DNA from 2 places in the Paracoccus sp. NBH48 genome. Region 1 is predicted to be linked to the other one. Evidence: riboswitches for the same ligand, from Rfam matches in the RefSeq annotation. Region 1 holds a riboswitch; the other holds the start of a gene.
What was found. Region 1 has a riboswitch for thiamine pyrophosphate ahead of thiD (bifunctional hydroxymethylpyrimidine kinase/phosphomethylpyrimidine kinase). Riboswitches for the same ligand answer to the same signal wherever they lie in the genome.
Positions count from the first base shown of each region.

Region 2: another riboswitch for thiamine pyrophosphate. It lies ahead of F1642_RS07720 (thiamine ABC transporter substrate binding subunit); the one in region 1 lies ahead of thiD (bifunctional hydroxymethylpyrimidine kinase/phosphomethylpyrimidine kinase).

Region 1 is NZ_VUOJ01000002.1:188,666-192,874, forward strand. It holds gene F1642_RS04405 (DEAD/DEAH box helicase) at 1-1,443, opposite strand, end outside; gene F1642_RS04410 (acyl-CoA thioesterase) at 1,591-2,067, opposite strand; TPP riboswitch at 2,162-2,264, shown strand; gene thiD (bifunctional hydroxymethylpyrimidine kinase/phosphomethylpyrimidine kinase) at 2,335-3,138, shown strand; gene F1642_RS04420 (FAD-dependent oxidoreductase) at 3,131-4,090, shown strand; gene thiS (sulfur carrier protein ThiS) at 4,127-4,209, shown strand, end outside.
Region 2 is NZ_VUOJ01000004.1:171,564-175,772, forward strand. It holds gene mutS (DNA mismatch repair protein MutS) at 1-2,011, opposite strand, end outside; TPP riboswitch at 2,070-2,169, shown strand; gene F1642_RS07720 (thiamine ABC transporter substrate binding subunit) at 2,200-3,171, shown strand; gene F1642_RS07725 (ABC transporter permease subunit) at 3,150-4,209, shown strand, end outside.

The DNA.
Region 1 (4,209 bases):
GGTGATCCCGCCCGCATCGCAGACCTTGGGCAGCAGCCAGCGCGCCTCGGCCCGACCGGAATGACCGACCGACAGCGTGAACCAGACAGACGGGCCGAACTCGCGCTGCGCACGGGGAGCCATCGGTGCAGGGGGCGCATGCGCCTCGGACAATTCCTCGGCGGCAGGGCGGCCTTCGCGCCACAGGCGCAGGAAGGCGGCGGCGACCTGTTCGGCGCTGAACTGCTCCAGCAGCTGCGCGGCCAAGGCGGCGTCGTCGCCCACGGGTTCGTGCAGGCCGGGATGGTCCAGCATGCGCTGATCATCGCGCGCCCGCACCTCGTCCGCGGTCGGCGCGTCCAGCCATTCGGCCGAGACCTTGGCGTTCTGCAGCAGGCGCTGTGCCCGACGATAATCGGCCGACGGCACGATCAGCGCGGACACGCCCTTGGAGCCCGCACGCCCGGTGCGGCCCGACCGGTGCAGCATCGTGTCGGGGTTGGTTGGCAGGTCCGCGTGGATCACCAGCTCCAGCCCCGGCAGGTCGATGCCGCGCGCGGCCACGTCGGTGGCGATGCAGACGCGGGCGCGCCCGTCACGCAGCGCCTGCAACGCATGGGTCCGCTCCTGCTGGGACAGCTCGCCCGACAGGGCCACGCATTTGAAGCCCCGGTTCGACATCCGCGCCAGCAGGTGGTTCACGTTGGCCCGCGTCTTGCAGAAGACGATGGCGGTCTGCGCCTCGTGGATGCGCAGCAGGTTGAAGATCGCGGGCTCGCGGTCGCGCGCGGTCACGGTATAGGCGCGATAGGCGATGTCGCCGTGCTGGCGCGCCTCGCCCATGGCGGCGATGCGCAGGGCGTCGCGCTGGAAATCGCGGGCCAGCTTCTCGATTGCCGACGGCACCGTGGCCGAGAACATCAGCGTGCGGCGCTCGACCGGGGCGGCGCCCAGGATGAACTCCAGGTCCTCGCGGAAGCCCAGGTCCAGCATCTCGTCGGCCTCGTCCAGGACGGCCGCGCGCAGGTCCGACAGGTCCAGGCTGCCGCGGTCGATATGGTCGCGCAGGCGGCCGGGCGTGCCGACCACGATCTGCGCGCCGCGCTGCAGGGCGCGCTTTTCGTTGCGATAGTCCATGCCACCGACGCAGGTGGCGATCTGCGCGCCGGTGCCGGCATAAAGCCATTCCAGCTCGCGCGCGACCTGCAGCGCCAGTTCGCGCGTGGGCGCGATGGCCAGGGCCAGCGGCAGCTCGCCCGCGATGATGCGGTCGCCGTCCAGAAGGTCCGCGCCCATCGCCAAGCCAAAGGCCACGGTCTTGCCCGACCCGGTCTGGGCCGAGACCAGCACGTCGCGGCCCGCGGCCTCGGGCGCCAGCACCGCCGACTGCACGGCAGTCAACGTCTCATAGCCCTTGTCGGCCAACGCCGCCTGAAGCGGCGCGGGGAAATTCAGTTCAGTCATGTGATTCGCCAAAATGCGGGGGCCGTGAGCGACCCGATGAGCGGCACCTATCGTCGCTGCGACCGGCCCACCCTGCACCCGCCGCCCCGGACTAGCAGGGCCAAAGGCGGTTCCCTACGCGGTTTGGATCGCAAAGTCCACGCCCAATCAGGGGGTGTTCGACGCGGCCTCCTGGCGGGCCGCGATCTCGCGCCGCATGGCGCGCCTGACCTCGGCCGACCGCCAGCGCTGGCGGTCGATGTCGTCCTCAAGCTCGGGCTTGGGGACCGGCACAGGATGGCCGCGTTCGTCGACCGCGACCATGGTGAAATAGCAGGAATTGGTATGCCTGCGGGTGCCGCGGCGGATGTTCTCGGCCTCGACCCGGATGCCGACCTCCATCGAGGTGCGGCCGGTATGGTTCACCCGCGCGCGAAAGGTCACCAGCTCTCCCACGTGGATGGCCTCCTTGAAGGTCACCTGGTCGACGGACAGGGTCACCGCATATTCTCCCGACCAGCGCGACGCGCAGGCATAGGCCACCCGGTCCAGGCAGGCCAAAAGCGCGCCGCCATGCACCTTGCCGCTGAAATTCGCCATGTCCGGCGACATCAGCACCGTCATCTCCAGCCCGCGCCTGTCCATCTGTCCCCCGTCCGCTGCCCCGCCATCCTGCGACAATCGCGCGGGCGCGAAAAGCCCCCCTTGCGCCCCGCGCCCGCCGCGCCTAGCCTTGGGGGGCAAACCGTTGGGGTGTCCCGTCACAGGGGCTGAGAGGCGACAGCCAACCCATCGAACCTGATCCGGGTCATACCGGCGGAGGGAACGGTGCAGATATCGGCGCGGCCGTCGGCCCGCCCTGTGTCCCCACCCCTTTGCCCGGTCACGACCCGCCACATTACGGGGGACGACGTGACAGCACCCATTGCCCTGACCATCGCCGGGTCCGATTCGGGCGGCGGCGCCGGCATTCAGGCGGATCTGAAGACCTTTTCGGCCCTTGGCTGCTATGGCGCCAGCGTCGTGACCGCGCTGACGGCGCAGAACACCCGCACCGTGGCCTTGGTCGAACCGGCCAGCCCCGCGATGATCGCGGGGCAGATGCGTGCCGTTCTGGACGATCTGGACGTCCGGGCGGTCAAGCTGGGCATGCTGGGCGGGGCCCAGGCCATCGCCACGGTGGCGGGTGGTCTGGACGGCTGCGACCTGCCCATCGTGCTGGACCCGGTGATGGTGGCGAAATCGGGCGACCGCCTGCTGCCGCCCGATGCCATCGACGCGCTGCGTGCCCTGTTAGGCTGCGCGACGCTGCTGACCCCGAACCTGCCCGAGGCCGCCTGCCTGCTGGGTTGTGCCCCGGCCACCACCCCGGCCCAGATGGCCGAACAGGGTGCTGCGCTGCGCGCCATGGGCGCGGGGGCCGTGCTGATGAAGGGTGGGCATGGCGAGGGCGCGATCTGCACCGACCTTCTGGTGACCGCGCAGGGGGCGACGCCCTTCAGCGCCCGACGCCTGTCCACCCGCAACACGCATGGCACCGGCTGCACGCTGTCGGCGGCCATCGCCGCAGGCCTGGCACACGGCCTGCCGCTGGAGCAGGCGGTGGGGGTCGCACACCGCTATCTGCAACGCGCGATCGCGGCGGCGGACGATCTGTGCGTGGGGTCGGGGCACGGGCCGGTGCATCATTTCCATGCGGTCTGGTCGCATGGCTGATGTCACCATCATCGGCGCGGGCGTGGCCGGGCTGTTCGCGGCCCATGTGCTGGTGCAGCGCGGGCTGACCCCGCGCATCCTGGACCGCAAAGGCGCGCCCGGCCCACACGGCTGCTCATGGTGGGCCGGCGGCATGCTGGCCCCGCAGTGCGAGGGCGTGACCGCCGACCCCGTGATCACCCGCCTTGGCGCAGAAGCCGCCGATGCCTGGTCCGCAATCACGCCCGTTACGCGGCGCGGCACGCTGGTCCTGGCGCTGGACCGCGACCGGGCGGAGCTGGCCCGCTTTGCCCGCCGTGCCACGGCGCATCACCCCTGCGACAGCGCCGATCTGGAACCAGACCTGCAGCCCCGGCCCGGCCTGATCTTTCCAACCGAGGCGCATCTGGACCCCCGACATGCCTTGGCGGATCTGGCCGCGTGGCTGGCCGCGCGCGGCATCGGCATCGAATGCGCGACCGCCGAACCCGGCGACGTCGCAGGCCCGGTGATCGATGCCCGCGGACTGTCCGCTGCCCTGCCCGACCTCCGCGGCGTGCGCGGCGAGATGGTCGTCCTGCACGCGCCCGACATCGCCCTGACGCGGCCGGTCCGCCTGCTGCATCCGCGTCATCCGCTGTACATCGTGCCGCGTGCGGGCGGCCTGTTCATGCTGGGCGCGACCCAGATCGAAAGCGCATCCCGTGCGCGCCCCACCGCCCGGTCGGTGCTGGAACTGCTGTCGGCGGCCTATGCGCTGGATCCCCGCTTTGCAGAGAGCGCCATCGTCGAGATGGGCGCCGATCTGCGCCCGGCATTTCCGGACAACATCCCGCGCGTGACCGTCCGAGGGCGGGTGCTGCACCTGAACGGGCTGTTCCGTCACGGATACCTGATGGCCCCCGCGCTGGCGCGCCAGGCGGCCGATTACATGATCACCGAAACCAAGGGAGAACTGGTCCATGAGGATTGAGGTCAACGGAACCCCCGCGACATCGCCGCCACCACCGTGGCCGACGCGCTGTCCGAACTGGGCTGGGGCGAGGCCCGCGTGGCCACGGCGCTGAACGGTGATTTCCTGCCCGCCGCGTC
Region 2 (4,209 bases), on a different contig from region 1:
CGGCCCCTACACGGGAAAACAGCTGGCTGACCAGCCCGATATGCGCCGCCCGCGCGGGAACAAAGGCGCCCGCCTGCGCCAGCACCGCGATCAGCGCGTTCTGGCGCAGGAAGGTCGACTTGCCCGCCATGTTCGGCCCGGTCAGCAGCCAGATCGCGGGCGTGGCCCCGGTGGTCAGGTCGCAGTCGTTGGCGACGAAGCTTTCCGCCTTCCGGCGCAGCGCGCGTTCCACGACCGGGTGGCGGCCGCCTTCGATGACGAAGGCGCGGCTGTCATCGACGCGCGGCCGGACCCAGCCCTCGCCCGAGGCCAGATCGGCGAAGGCGCAGGCCAGGTCGATCTCGGCCAGGGCGCGGGCGGCCTGACCGATCCGCGCCGCCTGATCCAGGATCGCCGTCCGCAGGCGGTCGAAGATGCCCCGCTCGATCTCCAACGCGCGGTCGCGGGCGTTCAGGATGCGGGTTTCCAGTTCGCTGAGTTCCACCGTGGTGAAGCGGATCTGGTTCGCAGTGGTCTGGCGGTGGATGAAGGTCTGGTTCAGCGGCGCGGCCATCATGCGCTCGGCATGGGTGGTCGTCGTCTCGATGAAATAGCCCAGAACGTTGTTATGCTTGATCTTCAGGCTGCCGACCCCGGCCAGGACCGCGTAATCGGCCTGCATGCCCGCGATGACGCCCCGCCCCTCGTCGCGCAGGCGACGGGTCTGGTCCAGATCGGCGTCATGCCCCTCGGCCACGAAGCCGCCATCCCGCGCCAGCAAAGGCGGCTCGGCCACCAGCGCATCGTCCAGGAGGTCAACCAGCCCCTCATGGCCGACCAGATCACCCGCCGCATCGCGCAGCACGGGCGGCGCGTCGCCGGGCAGCCGCACGGCGATCGCCGCGCCCTGCGTCAGCCCCGCCCGGATCGCGGCCAGATCGCGCGGCCCGCCCCGGTCCAGCGCCAGCCGCGACAGCGCCCGGTCCATGTCCGGCACCCGCGCCAGCGCGCCGCGCAGATCCGAGAGCAGCCGCGCATCCCCCGCCAGCGCCGCCACCGCATCATGGCGCGCCGCGATCAGCGCGAGATCGCGCGACGGAGCGCTGATCCGCCGTTCCATGAGGCGCGCGCCCGGCGCGGTCACGGTGCGGTCGATGGCCGCCAGCAGCGATCCCTCGCGCCCGCCCGACAGGGCCTGGGTCAGCTCCAGATTGCGCCGGGTCGCGGCGTCGATCTGCATCGTGCCGCCCGCGCGTTCGCGCATGGGCGGGCGCAGCAGCGGCAGGCGGCCCTTCTGCGTCATGTCCAGATAATCGACGATGGCGCCCATCGCGGCCAGTTCGGCGCGGGTGAAGCTGCCGAACCCGTCCAGCGTCTCGACGCCATAGAGCGCGCAGAGCCGCCGCGTGCCCGCATTGCTGTCGAACGCGCTGGCATGCAGGTCGGTCATCACCGCGCCCGCATCGCCGATCAGCTCCTCCAGCCCGGTGTCGCAGGCCAGGACCTCGCGCGGGGCCAGCCGCGCCAGCTCGGGGGCCAGACGCGGCAGGGGGCAATCCATCACCGAAAACGCGCCGGTCGAGATGTCGACCCAGGCCAGCGCGCCCTCCTCGCGGACCACCACGAAGGCCGCCAGGTAATTGTGGCGCCGCGCCTCCAGCAGCGATTCCTCGGTCAGGGTGCCCGGCGTCACCAGCCGCACCACGTCGCGCGCCACGACCGATTTCGACCCGCGCTTCTTGGCTTCCGCGGGGTCCTCCATCTGTTCGGCGATGGCCACGCGGAAACCCTTGCGGATCAGCGTCAGCAGATAGCCCTCGGCCGCATGGACGGGCACGCCGCACATCGGGATGGGCTCACCCGCATGGGTGCCGCGTTTGGTCAGCGCGATGTCCAGCGCGGCGGCGGCGGCGACCGCGTCGTCGAAGAACATCTCGTAGAAATCGCCCATGCGATAGAACAGCAGCGCGCCGGGATTGGCCTCCCGGATTGCAAGATATTGCGCCATCATCGGCGTGGGCTGATCAGACATGTCCTTGGTCATGGGCGGGTTCTATCCGCTTGCGCGGGCGCGCGAAACCTCTACATTCGGGATCACCTCGGGGTGCCCCATGCGGGCTGAGACGCGACAGCGGACCCGTTGAACCTGATCCGGCTCACACCGGCGGAGGGAAGGTGCGCACCCCCTTCTTTTCGACATTCCGACAAGAGAGGCTGCCGATGAAATCCGTCCTGATCCCCGCTTTGCTGCTGGCCACCCCCGCCCTGGCCCAGGATCGCGTCCTGACCGTCTATGCCGGCGACAGCGTCACCAGCGAATGGGGCCCCGGCCCCGCCATCGAGGAGGGGTTCGAGGCGATCTGCGATTGCGACCTGCAATTCGTGACCGGCGACGTGCTGCCCCGCATCCTGATGGAGGGGGCGGGCACCCAGGCCGACATCGTCTTCGGCCTGAACACCGACATGACCGCGCGCGCCCGCGCATCGGGTCTGTTCGCACCGCACGGGCAGGACACGTCCGACCTGTCGCTGCCCATCGCATGGGAGGACGACATCTTCCTGCCCTACAACTGGGGCGAGACGGCCTTCGTCTATGACAGCACCCGGCTGGAGAACCCGCCCGCCAGCTTTGCCGAGCTGCTGGAGGCCGAGGATATCAGCATCGTCATCCAGGACCCGCGCAGTTCGGTGTCGGGTCTGGCGATGCTGCTGTGGGTCAAGTCGGTCTATGGCGATCAGGCGGGCGAGGCCTGGGCCAAGCTGGCCCCCAAGGTGCTGACCGTCACCCGCGGCTGGTCCGAATCCTATGGCCTGTTCACCGACGGAGAGGCGGACATGGTCCTGTCCTACACCACCTCGCCCGCCTATCACATCGCCGCCGAGGAGGACGACACCAAGCGCGCCGCGATCTTCCCCGAGGGGCATTACTTCATGGCCGAACTGGTGGCCCAGGTCGCGGGCACCGATCAGCCGGAGCTGGCGCAAGCCTTCATGGACTGGGTGCTGACCCTCGATTTCCAGGCGACGATCCCGCTGGCCAACTGGTCCCTGCCGGCAAAACTGCCGCAAGCCGACTGGCCGCAGGTGATGCGCGACCTGCCCCGCCCCGACAAGACCCTGTTCCTGTCCGAGGACGAGGCAGAAGCCCTGCGCGCCCCCGCCCTGGACGAATGGCAGCGGGCCTTCCGCTGAGCATCGGCCACGCCATCGCGGGCGCGCTGGCCGCCCTGATCCTGGGCACGCTGGCGGCGGTGGCTTGGGTCGCGGGCGGGCTGTCGGGGCTCACCGAATGGGATCTGCGCGCGGTCTGGTTCACCCTGTGGCAGGCGGCGCTGTCCGCGACCCTGTCGGCGGCGCTGGCCGTCCCGGTCGCGCGCGCGCTTGCGCGGCGGCGGTTCCGGGGGCGCGGGCTGCTGGTCACGCTGTTGGGCGCGCCCTTCATCCTGCCGGTGATCGTGGCGGTCCTGGGCCTGATCGCGATCTTCGGGCGCAACGGTGCGCTGAACGGCGCGCTGGAGGCCCTGGGCCTGCCCGCCATCGGTATCTATGGCTGGCAGGGGGTGATCCTGGCGCATGTGTTCTTCAACCTGCCGCTGTCGGTGCGGCTGATCCTGCAGGGCTGGCAGGCGATTCCCGCGGAACGCTTCCGGCTGGCCGCGTCCCTGGATTTCGCGCCCCGCGACATCGCCCGCCATCTGGAACGTCCGATGCTGCGCGGCGTCCTGCCCGGCGTGTGGCTGGCGGTGTTCCTGGTCTGCCTGACATCGTTCACGGTGGCCTTGGCCCTGGGCGGGGGGCCGCGCGCCACGACGGTGGAGCTGGCCATCTATCAGGCGTTCCGCTTTGATTTCGACTTGGGGCGCGCGGCGGCCCTGGGGATGGTGCAGATCGCCATCTGCATCGGGGCGGCGGCGCTGGCCGCCCGCGTTGCCGTTCCGGCGGGGTTCGGCGCAGGGCTGGACGCGATGGGCGGGCCGCCCGCGCCCGGCGGCTGGCGGCGGCTGGCGGATGCGGCGGTGATCACGGCGGCGGCGATGTTCCTGCTGGCGCCGCTGATCTCGGTCGCGGCCACGGGCCTGCCGCGCCTGACCGGCCTGCCGCCCGAGGTCTGGGATGCGGCCCTGCGTTCCATCGCAATGGCGGTGACGTCGGCCCTGCTGTCGTCGGGGGCGGCGCTGGCACTGGCACTGACCATCGCCCGCGGCGGGGCCCGTTGGGTCGAGGCCGCAG